2 regions of the uncultured Parvibaculum sp. genome follow, and region 1 is predicted to be linked to the other one. Evidence: riboswitches for the same ligand, from Rfam matches in the RefSeq annotation. Region 1 holds a riboswitch; the other holds the start of a gene.
What was found. A riboswitch is a leader RNA that binds a small molecule or an ion and turns the genes downstream of it on or off. The one in region 1 is predicted to bind cobalamin.

Region 1 (9,333 bases):
AGGACGTTTCAGGCAACGGGATCGAGGCCGGTCGCCCGTGACCGCCGCGTCAGCAACGCTGGTTGACGAACACGATGTTGTTGTTGCCCGCCTGTGTCGTATAGGCCGTGTGGTTGCTCCCCTGCTGGATGACAAAGGCGGCATTGTCCGATCCAGTCTGTGCGGTGACAACTGAATTGCCAGCGCCTCCCTGAACCGCCGCCGCCCTGTTGGCGACACCATGCTGGTCGACCGACACGTTATTTCCCCCATGGCCGAAGCCGCAGGCCGACATCGCACGGAATCCTCCCAGAAGCGACTGCCTGACGCCTGCCTTTGCTGTCTTCGTTGCAAATCGGTTGGCCGTGCTGGCATAGAGGCGCGGCTTGATCTCCTTTGTCACGACTTTCGTCTGACCTGCCTTCTGCTGAACGACGGTGAGGTTGTAGCTGCCCGATTGATCGACGACGGCGACGCTTCCGGCACGCGCAGTGGGCGCCATCAGGACCAGAGCCAGAAACGTGGCCGACAGGACGAGAGGTAACCGTTTCATGTGTTTCTCCTGTTGCGTCGTGGAACGGCGATACGCCGCACATACCGATCGCTGCCCTTCTAGTCATACCGGCATGATCGCGCGCTGAAGTTGCCGTTCACACCGCGTTCAGATTCGGGTTCGCATTCGCGCCTTGACTGATTCACGCGACGACGATCCGTCACGCCGCCGGTGAACGGAGAATGAATGCCGACTTCAGACGCCGCTCAGGAACGTCTCGCTAGAAAGGCATGGTCAACAACCGGCCCCATCATCGCGGCCATCCAAAGCAGGAGACGTAAAATGAAGAAGTTTCTACTGGCAGGCGCCGCCCTCACCGCCCTTGTCGTTGCCGGCGCGACCGGCGCCAGCGCCGGCAACAGCGCATCTGTCTATCAGAAGGGCTGGAACAATGCCGGCGTCTATACGCAGAACGGCTATGGCAACAAGGGCACGATCAACACGAAGGGCCATGCCAACTATTCCAAGGCCGTGCAGCGCGGTCAGTGGAACTACCTCTACCAGCAGCAGCTGGGCAATCGGAACAGCGCGCTGACCGATCAGTACGGCAAGGGCAACTACGCCGTGACCGGTCAGGAAGGTCGCAACAATACTGCGACCACGATCCAGACGGGCCGCAACAATACCTCCGGCATTGCCCAGATCGGCAACAACCACAAGGCGACGACCGATCAGCTCGGTTCGAACAACACGGCCGCCACCATCCAGGTCGGCAACGGCCAGAAGGCCAATACCGTGCAGACCGGTCACGGCAACACGACGGTCGTCATTCAGGGCGGCTACTGACCCCGAGGCCCGCGTCAGGAGGCGGCACCCCGCTGCCTCCTGCGCCGCTTCCTCAAACGGGAGAAAGTTCATGTCGAGAAACCGGATGTCTCTTGCCCTTGCGCCCATTGTACTGGGCATTTCGCTCGCCGCCATCGTGCCGGCAAGCGCAGCGCCGCCAATGCAGTGCGAAATCCGCGCGATCGCCGTTCCTGGCGGCATTCGCCTTGAGAGTGTGGCCTTTGGATCGCCCGGCCTTTCGGGCAGCTATCAACTCTCGCTCGAGCGCTCGGGCGCAAGCGGAAGCTCGAATGTGTCGCAAGGCGGCGATTTCGAGGTCGGCGATGACGGCGAAGTCGTCATATCCGTCACCGAGTTCAATCTCGGCCCGCACGACAAATACAATGTCGCATTGACCATCGAGAGTTCCTCGGGTGCGACCTATTGCGAACACGTCTCGCTGTAACCGCAAGGTCGCGGACGGGATGCAGCCAAGACCTGCCAGGTGTCGGGTGGAATACCGGCTCGCCGACGCGACCGGATCAATCGGCGCAAGGCGGTTGTCGGCATAAACCCGGCGCGGTACGGTGAGGCTTCGTCCGGTGCCGGACTGCGGTCCGGCCAGTCACGGGAAGATCATGACCAACCCAACGATTCCCTATACCGTTCCCGAAGCACTCGAATCCGACCTTGCCGAAGTCCATGCCTATTGGCGGAAGCTGATAAGGGGCCAGGCGAGCGACATGCCCTATTGGGATGACGTCAAGCTCTCGGATCTGCCCGCTCTTGCGGACCGGCTGATGCTCGTGACCGCCTTCGCCAAGCCGGAGCGCTTCCGTTTCGAAATGGTCGGCAAGGAGATCGCTGCGCAATATGGCAGGGACGTCAACGGACGCTTCGCCGACGAAGTCGACGTAAAGGCGCCGCTCGATTTTTTCCGGAGTCAGGCCAGCGTAACGGTCGAAAGCGGCAAACCGAGTTATTTCCGATCGGCCGCCTATGCACGTCTCCTGCTGCCACTCTGGGGTGAAGGACATGTCAGCATGCTGCTCGGTGCCGTCGTCCGGCTCTGAGTTTCGGGGCGCCCGCATCGCGCGTTCGGCACAGGCTGGGCTGACTGGTTGGAATCGGGTCGCGCGGACCAGGTTTTCTGGCTGGGGCGGGAGGACTCGAACCTCCGAATGGCGGAATCAAAATCCGCTGCCTTACCACTTGGCTACGCCCCAGCAGGCTCCGGAAGCCTGATGGGTGGCCTCGCGAAATGTGGCGGAACATACCGGCATCGGCGGGTCCCCGCAACCGGCCGGGCCGGCACGGGACGCGGCCGGGAATCTCCCTTGCGGGGCCCGGTTTTGGCGGCTATAACGCCGCCTCGCATGGGACACGGAGTGTGGCGCAGTCTGGTAGCGCACCTCGTTCGGGACGAGGGGGTCGCAGGTTCGAATCCTGCCACTCCGACCAATGCGAAGAAGACCGCCGCCGATCGTCGAGAGACGGTGGAGCCCTGACGGTTCCAAATCCGGACATCCCCTGTATCATTCGCCGCAGCGCCGATGCGACGGCCTGCCCTATTGCGAATACGAGGAACCGATATGGCTGCCGTTCTCTATGATTTCACTGCCGCGCCGAGTCCGCGCCGCGCCCGCATCCTGCTGGCCGAGAAGGGCATCGATCACGAAACCGTCCAGGTCGATCTGATGAAGGCCGAACAACTCGGCGACGCGTATCGGCAGATCAATCCGGCATGCACCGTGCCGGCACTCAAGCTCGATGACGGCACCATCCTCACCGAGAATATCGGAATTGCGGCATGGGCCGAGGCGGTCAAGCCGGAGCCGCCCTTGTTCGGCACGACGCCGGAGGAAAAGGGGCTTGTGTTCAGCTGGAATGCGCGGATCGAGTTCGACGGCTTCATGCCGATTGCCGAAGTGCTGCGCAATACATCCAAGGGCATGGTCAATCGCGCGCTGCCCGGTCCGGTCGACCTGCCGCAGATTCCCGAACTCGCCGCGCGAGGCGCTCTGCGTCTGGCGCGCTTTTTCGACATGCTGAACGAGCGACTGAAAGGCCGCGAATTCATCGCCATCGACCGCTATTCCTTTGCCGACATCACCGCACTGGTCTGCGTCGATTTCGCCAAATGGGTGAAGCAGGAGCCGAGGCCGGACCATGCCGACCTTCTGCGCTGGCATGCCGCCGTGTCGGCACGGCCCAGCGCCAAGGCATAGTCCAATCCTGAAACCGTCAGTTTGACACGGGCCGCGCGCGGCCTATGATGCGGGCACTCGATGGTTCCGCGCATTCGTTCCTCGGAACGGATGCAAGGAGGCAAGAGGGAACAGGGTGAGGCTTCGAGCGAAGCCGATGCCCTGGCTGCCCCCGCAACTGTAAGCGGCGAGGCCGCGTTCCACTTATGTCACTGGCGCAGTGCTCTTTCGGGAGTGACGGCCGGGAAGACGGAACGAGGCCGACGACCCGCGAGCCAGGAGACCTGCCACCGGGTTCGTCATCTGCCGAGGGCCGGGGTGCGCCAGCGGGACGGTTACGCCCGCATTCGTTCTCGTCCGGGCCTTTCCGTTTCCTGTCTTTCCCCTTCTCCCGGCGCCATGCGGCCGGGGTTGGCCGCGCCAGAGACAGGGCATCCATTCAAATGAAAAATGCAAGCCGGGCGGCAATTGCCGCTCTCCTGCTACCCGTTTTCGCGGTCGCCGCGCAGGCCGACAACACACCCGTCGCACCCGAAGTGCTGGTCACGACCGGCGTCGAGCCGTTGCCGACCAAACAGGTCGCCAGTTCCTTCACCATCGTCACGGCCGAAGATATCGAGACATTTCAATATCGCGACGTTGCCGACGCATTGAAATCCGTTCCAGGCCTGCATGTGGTGCAGTCAGGCGCGCGCGGCTCGCAAACATCGATCTTCACGCGCGGCGCCAGTTCCAATCAGACGCTGGTGATGGTCAACGGCCTGCCGGTCAATGACCCCGCCTCGCCGGGCGGCGCGGCCAATCTTGCCAATATTCCGCTCGGCAATGTGGAGCGGATTGAAGTGGTGCGCGGACCGCAATCGGCGCTTTACGGCAGCCAGGCGATGGGCGGCGTCGTCAACATCATCACGAAGACAGGCAGCGAAACGCCTGTGACGACACTGAGGGTCGAGGGCGGAACGCTCGGCACGCTCAATACGCATGCGAATACCGGCGGCGTGGCGGGAAATGTCGACTATTTCCTCTCGCTCTCGCGCGAAGCAACCAACGGCTCCGATGTCACGCCGGCCCGTCTTCGTGACGCGCGCGGCAAGGAGAAGGACGGCAACGAGGTCGTTTCCGCCTCCGGCCGCATCGGCGTGAAGCTCAACGAACGTCTCAATGCCGCCGCCTTTGTCCAGTACACGGATTCCGACACCGACATCGACGATGACGGCGCGACGGCGGGCTTTGTGCCGGTGTTCCAGAACTTCGACAGCACCTACAAGTCGAGGCGCCTGCAGTCCTCGGGCGAAATCTCCGGCCGGTTTCTCGGCGGTCAATGGCGCCCACGGCTCTCGGTCGGTGTCACGCAGTACAAGTCCGATCTCGCCGACAACCCGGACCCCGGCGGTTCGATCTACCTCGCCGATGTCGAATACGAGGGCCGGACATTGCAGACGCGCTTCGAAAATGCACTCGACATCCATCCGCAGCACCTGCTGACCTTCGGCGGCAGCTATACGCGCGACGAGTATTCGTCGAACGGATTGCGCGACTTCGGCGGTTTTGTCGTCACATCGGCGTCGGATGCCGACGCCGACGCCTTCGCGGTTTATGCCGCCGATCACATGACGTTCGGCGAGCGCTTCTTTGCCACGCTCAGCCTGCATCACGACATGCCGGATGACTTGAAGAACCACACCTCGTACACAATCGCGCCGGGCTACTACCATCCGGAGACGGACACGCGCCTCACCGCGAGCTACGGCACCGGCTTCAAGACGCCGTCGCTCTATCAGCGTTTCGGCAGCGAGTTCAGCGCCTTTCTCGGCTTCCCCGCTGGACAATATACCGGCAATCCCAACCTCAAGCCGGAGAAGAGCCGCGGCTGGGAAGTGGGCATCGAGCAGGGATTTGCCGGCGGAAAGGCGCGTGCCGGCGCGACCTGGTTCGAAAACAGCGTCAAGGACGCCATCGAAATCGTCTTCGACCCGCTCACCGGCGATTCCACCGCCGCCAATCTCCAGCGTTTCGATGTCAAAGGCCTTGAGAGCTTCATTGAAGTCAATCCGACAGAGCGGTTGACGGCACGCATCGACTACACATGGATGTCGCTCGACACCAATACCGCCGCCGTCGTCGGCGCTCTGACGCGCCGTCCGCGCCACGAGATAGGCCTGACGGCGAGCTGGCGACCCTGGGACAGCACCGTCTTTTCGACCAATATCCAGTGGGTCGATCCGGACCGCGACATTCCGCGCGACGGTTTCGGCTTTTATGTCTATCAGGCGCCCTACACCGTCGTGAATTTCGCGGCCTCGCACCAGCTGACGGAGAGCGTGCAGTTGACCGCGCGGATCAACAACCTGCTCGACAAGACCTACGAACCGGCGCACGGCCTCGAAGCGCCCGGCGTCGAGGCGCTTGCGGGCATCGCCTTCTCGTTCTGAACGGCGCGCAAACACGAAAGGCGCGGGATTTATCCCGCGCCTTTCTCATTCTGCAATGTCTCTCAACGCCCGGTGAAATTCGCGGTGCGCTTCTCGACGAAATGGGCAACGCCTTCCTTGAAGTCCTCGCTCGAAAAGCTCTTCTGCATTTCGCTGTCGCCGACCGCGAGCGCGTCGTTGAAGTTCTGGAACAGCGCCTTCCAGATTTGTGCCTTCATCACGGCCATCGAGCGCGGCGAAACGGTCGTCGCCAGCATCCTTGCGTAATCCATGACGTTCGCCATGAAGTTTTCCTGCGGGAAGGTCTTGTTGACGAGGCCCATTTCGGCGGCCTCCGCGGCAGAGACCTTGCGCGCCGACATCAGCAAATCAAGCGCGCGGGCGGGACCAACCAGATGCGGCAAGAGCCACGACACGCCATGCTCGGCGATCAGCCCGCGGCTGGCGAAAGCAGTGGTGAATTTCGCCTCCGAGCCGGCAAAGCGCATGTCGGCATAAAGCGCGACGACGAGGCCGAGGCCGGCGGCCGGGCCGTTGATGGCGGCGATGATCGGCTTCTTCACCTGCATCAGATAGCCGAAGCGGCCGCCATAATGCGCACTGACATCGGGCCCGAGGCCGCTGGCGAAATCGAAACTCTCCTCGCGCGCGGCACTTGCCAGTTCACGGTCTTCCCACTTGCCGGGCTTGATCGACTGCAACAGGTTCATGTCGGCGCCGGCGCAGAAGCCGCGGCCCGCCCCCGTGATCACGATGACGCGCACCTCGTCATCGGCGACGGCTTCGGCCATGGCGCGTTTCAGGCTTTTCTCCATCGCCGCCGTCCAGGCGTTGAGCTTGTCCGGACGGTTCAGCGTCATTAGCGCGACGCGATCCTTCACCTCGTATGTCAGATCTTCGTAGCCACTCATTATTATTTCCTCCCTCGATTTCGGCGTTTGTCTTTCATGGCAATGCGGTTTGGGCCAGTATAGGCCGAAGCGCGCCGGGTTTTCGAGATGCGCAGCGGGAGGAAACCGGATGGCTGAATTCAGCGAGATTCTCTTCGAAACGCCCGAGCCGCATATCGCGCGGGTGACGCTCAACCGGCCGGCCCAGATGAACGCCTATACGACGCGGCTCTGCGAGGAGCTTGTCGAGGCGATCGATATCTATCTGCGCGACGACGAACTGCGTTGCCTGATCCTGACCGGCGCCGGGCGCGGCTTCTGTTCGGGCGGCGACATCAGCGGCGCCGACGAACATCATGCCGAATTGATGTCCTCGCAGCTTTCGCATGGCCGCGAAATGCGCGACGGCATGCACCGCGTCATCCTCGCCCTGTCGCGTCTCGACAAACCGACCATCGCCATGGTCAACGGGCCGGCGGTTGCCGGCGGACTGACGCTGGCGCTCTCCTGCGATCTCAGGATCGCCGCGGACACGGCCAAGCTCGGCGACACGTCAGGCCGCTTCGGGTTGCTGCCGGACGAAGGCGGCGCCTGGCTCTTCCCGCGCTTCATGGGGCTCGATCTCGCCCTCAAGATGACCATGCTGGCGGAAGTCTACAGTGCCGGCGAGGCCGAGGATCTCGGTCTCGTCACCGAAGTTGTGCCCGCTGCCGAGCTCGAAGCCCGTGTCATGGAGCTTGCCCGCGAGCTTGCCCTGCGGGCGCCGCTTGCCGTCCGGCTCTCCAAGTCGATGATGATGCGCGGCCAGGGCATGACCCTCGAACAATCGCTGGGCGATGCAGCCCTGTCGGTGATGATCGCCAACCCGAGCGCCGATGTGCGGGAAGGCGTGAAAGCCTTTTTCGACAAGCGGATGCCGAAATTCACGGGCAGATAATCTCGCTCTGCGACAAGATGTTCGGTCAGCAAGCATGGCGCGTCTGCGCGATTGCCACTATGTTTTTTCGATGGGGGCGATTGGCAAATATGATGACCACACTTCGGGACGGACGGCGGGGCTGACCGTCGCTCGTGCCTTGGCGGTGTTTGCGCTGCTGCTCCACATCGCGCTGCCGACCGTCCTGCAGATGGCCGGGCCGGCCACGCAGGCACTCTTCGAGACGGTCATCTGCACCGGCGGCGAGAACAGGACGATCTATCTCGACGCCGACGGCAATCCGGTCGAGCCGGTCCCGGCCGGCACATCGCACGACTCCGGTTCCTGCCTGCATCATTGCGGGGCCATGCTCGCTTCAACATTTGCCCATGCCGCATCAGGCTGGGCGCCGCCCATGATCGCCGTGCCGGTTGCCTATCTTGTTGCAGCAATCGTTCCAATGTCCGCTCAGCCGCGTGCACCTCCAGCGGCCTCCGGCGACGCACATCGTTGATGCCCGCCCGTCGCGATCTGCTAGTCTTCCCCCTTCAACCGAGGGGAGAAGACGGATGGGCACGACAATGCCGGAAAAGGGTACGGACTGGGCGGCACTGAAAGCCGAAATGACGGAGCGCGCGCAGGGCGACGTCAAATGGCGAGACGGCAAGACCGCCGTCTACGTCTTCAATGCCGGGCCGGACGTCGCGGAGGTCCAGAAGGAAGCCTATACGATGTTCATGTCCGAGAACGGGCTTGGACCGATGGCCTTTCCCAGCCTGAAGCAGATGGAGGACGAGGTCGTCGGCATGGGCCTTGCGCTCCTCCATGCGCCGGAGGGGGCGGCCGGCAACATCACCTCGGGCGGCACGGATTCGATCACCATGGCGGTCAAGACCGCCCGCGACCATGCGCGGAAGGAAAAAGGCGTCACCGGCCGCTGCAATATCGTCGCGCCCTGGTCGGCGCATCCCGCTTTCGACAAGGCGGCGAAGATGATGGAGATCGAGATGCGGCGCGTCCCTTGCGCCGATCTGGTGGCCGATGTCGCGGCCATGGAACAGGCGGCCGACGCCAACACCATCATGCTGGTCGGCTCGGCGCCCTGCTTTCCCTACGGGTTGATCGATCCGATCGTGGCGCTTGGCGAGATGGCGGCGCGCAAGGGTCTCTGGCTTCATGTCGATGCCTGTGTCGGCGGCTATATCGCGCCTTTCGTGCGCATGAACGGCGGCGACATTCCGCCTTTCGATTTCGAGGTTCCAGCCGTGCATTCGATGTCGGCCGACCTGCACAAATACGGCTATTGCGCCAAGGGCGCCTCGACGGTGCTCTTCCGCTCGGAAGCCTTGCGCGCGCACATGATCTTCGACTGCGCCGACTGGCCGGGCGGACGCATGGTGACGCCGACACTGGCCGGCACACGCCCCGGCGGCGCCATCGCGGCGGCCTGGGCGGTGATGAACTTTCTCGGCGTCGAAGGCTACCGCGCCAAGCACCGGCAGGTCACCGATGCCCGCGAAGCGATCGAGACCGGCATCGCGAAACTCGGCTTCCGCGTGCTCGGCCGGCCGCAGCTTGGCCTGATCGCCTT
Region 2 (9,333 bases), on a different contig from region 1:
GGAAGAACTCACGCCGATTTCGGCGCCTGCTCGTTGAGCGGCACGCTGGCCGCCGCCTTCTTGAAAGCCGGCCGCGCCGAAATCCGGTCGTAATACTTCACGACATTCGGAAACGGATCGAGCGGCACGAAGCCCTTGGCCAGATGCACGCTGTAGCCGACATTGGTGTCGACCGTGCTGAAGCCGCTCTTCAACAGAAAGTCGCGGTCTGCGAGATGCCTGTCGACGACTTCAAGCGCCTTTTCGAGCCGCCGCGACTCGAGCTTCTGCACGACCGGCGAACGATCTTCCTTCGCGATGAATACCTTCTGCTGCACAAGGCTCGCGCCATGCACCGCCATCGTTTCCGCGTAATGGAGCCAGATCAGCCACTCGGTGCGCTCGGGCGTTCCCGGTGCACGATGCAGCTTGCCTTCAGGGTCGTAATGCTCGCCGAGATATTGCGCGATGGCGCCCGACTCGAATACTGAAACGCCGTCATCCACCAGACAGGGCACGCGCCCCAGCGGCGAAATGGAGAGATACTCCGGCGTCCGCAAGCCTTCCATGCTGAAGGGAAGTTCTTTCAGCGTGAATTCGATTCCCATCTCGTAAAGCAGCCAGAGCGAGCGCATCGAGCGCGAGCCGTTGCAGTGATAAAGCGTCAGCATATACGTCCCCGTTTCTTGTCGTTTCTAGAACCCGAACTCGCTCATCGGCACGGGCCGCCCTTCATCGATGGAGCGGTGCGCGGCGAGACCCATCGCCACGGCCCTCAATCCGTCATCTGCGGTCACCCGGGCCGGCCCGCCTTCGCGGATCGCCTGCTGGAAGGCGAGATGCTGATAATAGGAAGCGCCGTGGTGATAGCCTGCCTTCAGCACATCTTCCCGCACAGCCACATGTTCCATATCCACTTTCTTCGGCTGGCGTGTGCCGAAGACGAGATTGCTCTCCGGTATCAGGCATTCGATCTTGCCTGCGTCGCCGACGGCCGACATTTCCTCCTGGTTGCGCGATCCCTCGGCAAACATGCACAGATCGTGCATGGCGCGTACGCCATTGGCAAAATCGACGATCACGAAGGCATTGTCGAGTATGTCGGGCACGGCGCCGTCATAGCGCTCGTCCAGATGATTGACGTCCTGGCCGCCGCTGGCATAGATGCGCACCGGTTCCGACTGCACCACGTGGCGCATCATGTCGAAATAGTGACAGCTCTTCTCGACCAGCGTGCCGCCCGTATTGCGGCTGAAGCGATTCCAGTCGCCGACCTTGCGTAAGAAGGGAAAGCGGTGCTCACGGATGGCGAACATCCGGAGGCGGCCCGCCCGTCCGCCATGCACTTCCTCGACGAAGCGCGTTACGGGCGGCATGTAGCGATATTCCATGCCCACCCAGAAGACGCCCTTGTGCGTTTTTGCGCGTGCAGCGGCCTTCTGGGCATCTTCAAAGGTTGTGCAAAGCGGCTTCTCGCAAAGCACATGCAGCGAGGTTTCGAATATGTCGTCCAGCACCGCCGCATGAGTGTAGTTGGGTGTCGCCACGATCACGGCATCGATCGCGTCTGAAGTCAGCATTTCGCGATAGTCTTGATGGACCGCGATCTCGCCTGCGGCCGTTGCGCGGCCCCAGTCGCGCGAGCCCTGATGCGGATCGGCAATTGCCGTGACGCGGGCGCCGGGGATGATATTGATATTCATGATGTGCTCGATGCCCATCATGCCGGATCCGATGATCCCGTAGCGGATTGTGTCGTTCACATGCCTCTCCCGTATCCCTCGGCCGGGCGAACGTCTAGACTGCCGCTTGTCCGTTCATCACCGGTTCTCGCCCATGTCCGCTCATGCCATGAAGCTGCTGCCCATTTCGCCCGACCCACGCCCCCTCGGCAAGAGTGGCCTGCATGTATATCCGATTGCCTGGGGTATGTGGCGGTTTGCCGGTGCCGACCGGAAAACCGCACGGACGCGCATCGATGCGGCGCTCGAAGCCGGGATCACGCTGTTCGATACGGCCGACATTTATGGTTTCGGCAAGTCCAGCCCCTTCGGCGCTGCCGAGGCCCTGCTGGGCGAGCTGCTGCAGGAAGCGCCGGCGCTGCGCGACCGCTTTGTTCTGGCCACCAAGGGCGGCATCGATCCGGGCGTGCCCTATGATTCGAGCGCGGCCTATCTGCGCGCGGCCTGCGAGGCCTCGCTGACACGCATGAAAGTCGATCATATCGACCTCTACCAGATCCATCGGCCCGATCTCCTGACCCATCCGGCCGCCGTGGCAGAAGCCCTTGCGGCACTGCGCGCCGAGGGCAAGATCGGCCATGTTGGCGTATCGAACTATCTGCCATCGCAGCTTGCTGCCCTTCAGGCACATCTCGATTTCCCGATCGTCACGCAGCAGCCCGAATTTTCGGCCTGGACCACCGCGCCGCTCTTCGATGGCACGCTGGATCAGTGCATGGAGCGCGGCATTGCCGTTCTGGCCTGGTCGCCCCTGGCGGGTGGCCGGCTCGGCCTGGCGCCGGCCGAGGCGGGCACCGCGCCCGACAGTGCGCGTCTCGGCAATCTGATCGCGAAGCTCGATGCGCTGGCGGAACGTGAAGGTGTCTCGCGCGAAGCCGTGGCGCTGGCTTTCGTGCTGGCCCATCCAGCCCGTATCGTCCCGATCATCGGCACGCAGACACCGGCGCGCATCGCCCGCGCAGGCGAGGCGTTGCGAGTGAAACTGTCCCGCGCCGACTGGTACGATATCCTGCAGACCTCCATGGGCGTGCGGTTGCCATGACGCGCCCGGCCGAGATATCCTGGTTCTCCGCGCTCTGCGATGACGACTATGAATTCATGGGCGTATCCGATCCCGCGCTGCAGAGTTCGCTTCCCCATTGCCGCGACATCGTCTTGAAAGCCGAACAGGGTGGTTTCGACAATGTGCTTCTCCCTTCCGGTTATGCGCTGGGCATCGACAGCATTGCCTTTGCCGGCGCGGTCGCGCCGCTGGTGAAGCGCATGCAGCTTCTGGTCGCCGTGCGTTGCGGTGAAATGTGGCCGCCCCAGCTTGCCCGCCAGCTTGCCACGCTTGACGGCATGTTGCAGGGGCGCCTTACCGTCAACATCATTTCCTCCGACCTGCCGGGTGAAGCGCTTGCCAGTGCACCGCGCTATCGACGCACGCTCGAGGTGATGGAAATCCTGCGCACGCTGCTGGCGGGCCGGCCGCTGGTACTTAGAGGTGAATTCTACGATCTCGAACTTGCGCCGCCGCGTGTCGCGCAACCGCACCGTGAACCTCCGCCATTCTATTTCGGCGGTCTGTCGGACGATGCACGCGATGTCGCGGCGCGTGCCGCGGATGTCTTCCTGATGTGGCCGGATCGAATCGGGAATATCCGCGCCGTACTCGACGACATGCGCCGGCGCGCCACCGCCTGTGGCCGGACATTGCGTTTCGGATACCGCGTTCACGTGATCGTCCGGGAGACCGAAGCCGAGGCACGTGCGGCAGCGCGTCGCTTGATGTCGAAGCTCGACGATGTCACCGGTGAGGAGATTCGTCGGAAATCCCTTGATGCATCCTCTTTCGGCGTCCGCCGCCAGGCCGAGATGCGCGACGAGGCCGACGATGAGGGCTTTGTCGAAGACAACCTCTGGACGGGTATCGGCCGTGCACGTTCGGGCTGCGGCGCGGCCATTGTCGGCGATCCCGACCAGGTCCTGAAAAAGATCGGGGCCTATCGTGCCCTCGGTCTCGATGCCTTCATTTTCTCCGGCTATCCCCATGCGAGGGAATGTGACCTCTTCGCGCGCCATGTTCTCCCGCGGATCGATCACGCGCCGCTCTTTTCCCGTGGCGCCTGAGCGTCTACACTCCGCGCCGCCGAAGGTGCCCCGGCCGCAAAACCGGGGTTAAAAGGGAACGTCCGCGCATTCTCGGAATGTCAGGGCGGCTGCCCCCGCAACTGTAGGCGGCGAGCTCTCTTCTCAAGCGCCACTGGATCCGTCCGGGAAGGCAGGGGAGGGCAAGGACCCGCAAGCCAGGAAACCTGCCTCGGCTGTCGTCCGTCTCCGGGCCGGGGTGTGCCGGGAGGGAGCGGGTTTCCGCGCGCGGCGACATCTCTGGGATGTGACGGAGCGCGGTGATGTGGAGAATTCTCGGTCTGACGATGGTGCTGTTCTGCCTCATGGCGGCCGCCATTGCGCGCGCCGGCGAAGGGCTGCCACCCGCACCCCAGCGGATCGTCTCGATCAATCTCTGTTCCGACATTCTGGCCGCCGATCTCGCCGCGCCGGGCACATTGAAATCGGTGTTCCGTCTGGGTCGCGATCCGCATGATTCGGCGGTCGCACATCTTCTGCAGCATGTGCCGCCCAATGACGGCCGCATCGAGGACATTCTGCCCTTCGCGCCCGATCTCGTGCTGGCGCATCGCTATACCTCGCCCTTTACGCTCGACCTGCTGCGCCGCATCGGCGTACCGGTCGTGACGGTGAAGGACGCCCGTACCTTCGCCGACATCCGCGACAACATCGAAACGGTGGCCGCGGCGCTTGGCCGCGAGGCGGAGGGCAGGGCGCTGATTGCTCGCTTCGACGCCGAAATGGCAGCCACGCGCCGCGAGGGTCCGCGCCCTCCCACTGCCATTCTCTATCAGGACCTCGGCGGTGCCGTGACACCTGACAGCATTCTCGGCCGCATTGTCGCGCATACCGGTTTTCGCAATGTGATCGACAATGAAAATCCTTTCGGTCTGGTCTATCCGGGCATCGAGGATGTGATCGCGCTGCGGCCCGAACTTGTCGCCATCGGCATCTACCGTCCCGGTCAGCCTTCGCAGGCAAGCGCGCTGCTGCAGCACCCCGCCCTCCGCCTCTATCGCACGCGCTATGCCCGCGAGGTCGATCTGCCGGCGCGCGACTGGAACTGCAGCACCCGCTACGTCACCGCCATCGCCGCCCGCCTCGCGGCGACATATGACGAGATGCTGGTGCGGAGGGTGACGCAATGACCCGCCCCCTCAATATCTGGACCGTCAACCTCGGCCTTGCCGCGCTGACGCTCGCGCTCCTCGCCGCTTCCGTTTATTTCGGCCGCGGCGGCGAACTGCTGACCGAAAAATTCCGCACCATGTCGCAGATCGATCGCGAGCTTGCCTGGCTGGTGCTGACCGAAGTGCGCCTGCCGCGCGCGCTGCTCGGCCTGCTGGTCGGCGCGACGCTCGGCCTCACCGGCGCCGGGCTGCAGGGCCTGTTGCGCAATCCGCTGGCCGAGCCTGGATTGATCGGTGCATCGAGCGGTGCGGCGCTCGGCGCGGTGCTGGTCTTCTATTTTGGCATGGCTGTTGGATCGGCCATGCTGGTACCGCTCGGTGGCATTGCCGGGGCGCTGGCGGCGCTGGCGACGCTTTACCTGCTGGCCGGACGCAACCCGTCCATCGTCACCATCATCCTTGCCGGCGTCGCGATCTCCGCCTTCTGCGGCGCCTTGACGTCGCTGGCGCTCAACCTGTCGCCAAGCCCCTATGCGGCGCTCGAAATCGTCTTCTGGATGCTGGGGTCGCTCACCGACCGCAGCATGGCGCAGGTCTGGTTTGTGCTGCCCTTCATGTTCGTCGGCTGGCTGCTCGTCCTCTCCACCGCCCGCGCGCTCGACGCGTTGTCGCTGGGCGAAGACACGGCGGCAACGCTCGGCTTCTCGCGCCGCTCGGTCACGCTGCGTGCGATCGCCGGCACCGGGCTTGCCGTCGGCGCCGCCGTTTCCGTCACCGGCGTCATCGGTTTCGTCGGCCTCGTCGTGCCGCATCTGATGCGCTCGCTGGTCGGTCCCCGTCCGGCCGCGCTGCTCGTGCCGAGCGCGCTTGCCGGCGCCGCACTCGTTCTCGCCGCCGATCTGCTGGTGCGTCTGCCGACGGGCGGCCCGGAGCCGAAGCTCGGCGTCGTCACCGCACTCATCGGCGCGCCATTCTTTCTCTGGCTGATCCTGAAGACGCGAAGGGAGCACCCGTGATGCAACTTTCGCTCACTCACGTTCACGCATCCTTGGGCGGCACGCGCGTCATCCGCGACGTTTCGCTGGTGGCGGGCGCCGGCGCTTTCATCGGACTGATCGGCCCCAACGGCGCCGGCAAGACGACGCTGGTGCGCGCCGTCGCGGCGCTGATCCCGCATCAAGGAACGATCGAACTCGATGGTCAGGCGGTTGCCGCGATGGAGCCGCGTGCCCGCGCCCGCGCCATTTCCTATCTGGCGCAAGGAGCGGGCAGTCACTGGCCGCTGGAGGTGTCGCGCCTCGTCGCGCTCGGCCGCCTGCCGCATCTGGCACCTTTCCGCGCGCCGGCGCCTGAAGACGAGGCGGGCATCGCCCGCGCCATGCAACTCGCCGATGTCGGAAATTTCCGTGGCCGCGACGTGCTCACGCTTTCCGGTGGCGAGCGCGCCCGTGTGCTGCTCGCCCGCGCGCTGGCGGTCGAGGCGCCGCTGATGCTGGTCGACGAGCCGGTCGCCTCGCTCGATCCCTATCATCAACTCGGCATAATGGAAGTGCTGCGCGCTTACGCGAGCGAAAACCGCACGGTGATCGCGGTGCTGCACGACCTCTCGCTGGCCGCGCGCTATTGCGACCGGCTGGTGCTGCTCGACAACGGTGTCGTGAAAGCCGACGGGCGCCCGGAGGAAGTCCTGACGCCCGCCAATCTCGAAGAGGTCTACCGCATCCGCGCCGTCATCGGCGGCGAGGGCGAACGCTTCGTGCTGCCGCTCGCCCGTACCGACTGACTACTCTGCTGCGCTCGCCGTGTGTCCGGCGCCGGAAAAATTGATCCGCTTCAGATACTCAATGCCGTCCTCGGCGATCGCGTCGCCCACCATCTCGTCGCCCTCGCGGCGCAACTCGTCCATATCGACATAGGTGGCGTAGAAGGCCTTGGTGCGGTCGGTGATGATGCCGGCTTTCAGCAGCGTCTTGATCAAAACCCGGAAGATATTGGTCTGGTTCGACATCGCCTTGCGCCGCTTGTCATCGGTGCGGCTCTTGACGACCTCATGCAGCACTTCTTCCCAGTCGAGGTCGAACTGCGCGTAGATGACTTTCTTCTGTTCGGGGTTGGCAAGGTTGAACAGCAGCGTCTGAAAACACTCCGCCGCCCAGTCTTCGATCGTGTTGCGCTCGCTCTGGGTCAGGTGCGGCACGGTCCGGTCTGCCCAGATCTTCCCGAACTTGTGGTGGAAGGCTTCGTCGGTCATGACCAGTTGGCAGAGATGCCTGAGCACAGGGTCGTTGGAATAGGAATAGAGCGAGGCGAAGGCGCCCATCGCGAGGCCCTCCACCAGCATCTGCATGCCGACAACCTTCTTGTAGACTTCCGGCGCGTTGACCATCTCGGTAAGCAGGTTGCCGAGCGTTGGTCCGACGGGGAGCGGCTTGCCCCAGCGCGCTTCGATATATTTCGAGAAGCCGGTCACATGGCGCGCCTCTTCGCGCGCCTGATTGGCGGCATATTCCTGTGCGCCCGGGTCCTTCAGGATGTGGCAGAGACTGGCCGACAGCGCCAGCGCACCCGCCTCGCCATGCAGGATCGACGACAGCATCCAGCGTGCGCTTTCGTTCGACAGTGCGATCTTCTGCTCAGTGCTGAGCCGGTCGGCAATCGGCGTCTGCAGCTCGAGCACGAACTCCATCGGCACGACGGTCGTCGTCTTCATGTCGAAGGGCGCCGAGAAATCGATGTATTTCGTGTCGAGCGGATCCCAGAAATGGTCGTGGGTCGCCGAGATGATCTTGTCGAAGGCGGTGGAGCGCTGGCCGTAGCGGTCGACCTCCATCATCGCCGGAAAATCGTCGGGCGCGACGGCGTTGTAGGCGCTGTCCTTGGTGATGTCGGTCGAAATACGGGTCGTCATGCTGCGAGCCTCCTCCTGATGCCGCCAGCCTTCTCCCCAAAAGGCTGACCTGCTATGAACAATACCGTAAATAGGCATCGCTGTGGAATGATCCAGATGGGCCATGCCCTGATGCTGATCCGGCGCGGCATTCCGGTCGTATCTCCCTGTAATTCTTTCGTTTTTGGATTTTCTCCATGGTCCGCCGAGAATCCGGTGTTGCACCTGCGCTGGTCTGGCTTCGGCGAGACTTGCGCCTTGCCGACAATCCGGCACTTGTCGCGGCCGCCGTGCGGGGTGGGGCTGTGGTCCCGGTCTTTGTGCTCGATCCGTCCGATCCTCCAGGCGGCGCATCTGCCTGGTGGCTGCATGGAAGCCTCGCGGCGCTCGGCGCCGATCTGGCACGGCGCGGCGCGCCGTTGATACTGCGGTGCGGAGACCCGGCGCGCGTGATCCCCGAACTGGCGCGCGAAACGGGAGCGGTGGCAATCTACTGGAACCGCTGCTACGAGGCTGTTGCCATCGCCCGCGACAAGGCACTGAAGGCGGCACTGTCGGCCGGCGCCTTCGAGGTGCAGAGTTTTGGCGCATCGCTGCTTGCCGAGCCGTGGGAGATACGCACCGGCGGCGGCACGCCATTCAAGGTCTTCACGCCGTTCTGGCGGGCCCTTTCGACGCACGCGCCCTTCGCATCGCCGGCACCGGCGCCGGACCGCCTGAAGGGTCTGGTCGGCCTGCCCTCCGACAAGCTCGACGACTGGAACCTGCGCCCCGCGAAACCCGACTGGGCCGCGGGCCTTCGCGCCGCCTGGACGCCGGGCGAAACGGCGGCGGCGCGTCGTCTGGCGGGCTTTCTCGATCATGCGGTGGCGGCCTATGGCGCCGCCCGCAACATGCCCGCGATCGATGCGACGTCGCGCCTGTCGCCGCATCTGCACTGGGGCGAAATCTCGCCGCGCCAGATCTGGTCGGTCGCCGAAGCAACCGCCATCGCGCATCCAGATGCATCTGCCGGCGTCGCGTCCTTTCTGCGTGAGCTCGGCTGGCGCGACTTTGCCTATCACCTGTGTTTCCACTGGCCGGAGATCGCGAGCGAAAACTGGAAGCGCGAATTCGACGGCTTTCCCTGGATGGACGACGAAGAAGCCTTCCGGCGCTGGACGAGGGGCGAGACCGGGTATCCGATCGTCGACGCCGGCATGCGCGAACTCTGGACGACCGGCTTCATGCACAACCGCGTGCGCATGATCGCGGCGTCGTTCCTCATCAAGCATCTGCTGATTGACTGGCGGCGCGGGGCCGAATGGTTCGAGGACACGCTGGTCGACGCCGACCTCGCCGTCAATCGCGCAAGCTGGCAATGGGTGGCGGGATCCGGCGCCGATGCCGCGCCGTATTTCCGCATCTTCAATCCGGTGCTGCAGGGCGAAAAATTCGACGCTGAAGGGGCCTATGTCCGGGCCCATGTGCCGGAACTTGCCGG

Region 2: another riboswitch for cobalamin. It lies ahead of AAC071_RS06535 (ABC transporter substrate-binding protein); the one in region 1 lies ahead of AAC071_RS10520 (TonB-dependent receptor).

The regions. Positions count from the first base shown of each region.
Region 1 is NZ_CAXBIB010000011.1:88,663-97,995, forward strand. It holds gene AAC071_RS10480 (ABC transporter ATP-binding protein) at 1-41, shown strand, start outside; gene AAC071_RS10485 (hypothetical protein) at 50-532, opposite strand; gene AAC071_RS10490 (hypothetical protein) at 815-1,318, shown strand; gene csgH (curli-like amyloid fiber formation chaperone CsgH) at 1,389-1,763, shown strand; gene AAC071_RS10500 (hypothetical protein) at 1,936-2,370, shown strand; tRNA gene AAC071_RS10505 (tRNA-Gln) at 2,449-2,523, opposite strand; tRNA gene AAC071_RS10510 (tRNA-Pro) at 2,682-2,758, shown strand; gene AAC071_RS10515 (glutathione S-transferase) at 2,890-3,525, shown strand; cobalamin riboswitch at 3,570-3,811, shown strand; gene AAC071_RS10520 (TonB-dependent receptor) at 3,948-5,936, shown strand; gene AAC071_RS10525 (enoyl-CoA hydratase) at 5,999-6,847, opposite strand; gene AAC071_RS10530 (enoyl-CoA hydratase-related protein) at 6,957-7,763, shown strand; gene AAC071_RS10535 (DUF2946 family protein) at 7,798-8,256, shown strand; gene AAC071_RS10540 (aspartate aminotransferase family protein) at 8,312-9,333, shown strand, end outside.
Region 2 is NZ_CAXBIB010000006.1:56,981-66,313, reverse strand. It holds gene AAC071_RS06560 (hypothetical protein) at 1-37, shown strand, start outside; gene AAC071_RS06555 (glutathione S-transferase family protein) at 9-650, opposite strand; gene AAC071_RS06550 (Gfo/Idh/MocA family oxidoreductase) at 675-1,742, opposite strand; gene AAC071_RS06545 (aldo/keto reductase) at 1,816-2,763, shown strand; gene AAC071_RS06540 (LLM class flavin-dependent oxidoreductase) at 2,760-3,833, shown strand; cobalamin riboswitch at 3,840-4,041, shown strand; gene AAC071_RS06535 (ABC transporter substrate-binding protein) at 4,115-4,981, shown strand; gene AAC071_RS06530 (iron ABC transporter permease) at 4,978-5,979, shown strand; gene AAC071_RS06525 (ABC transporter ATP-binding protein) at 5,979-6,746, shown strand; gene AAC071_RS06520 (diiron oxygenase) at 6,747-7,871, opposite strand; gene AAC071_RS06515 (deoxyribodipyrimidine photo-lyase) at 8,048-9,333, shown strand, end outside.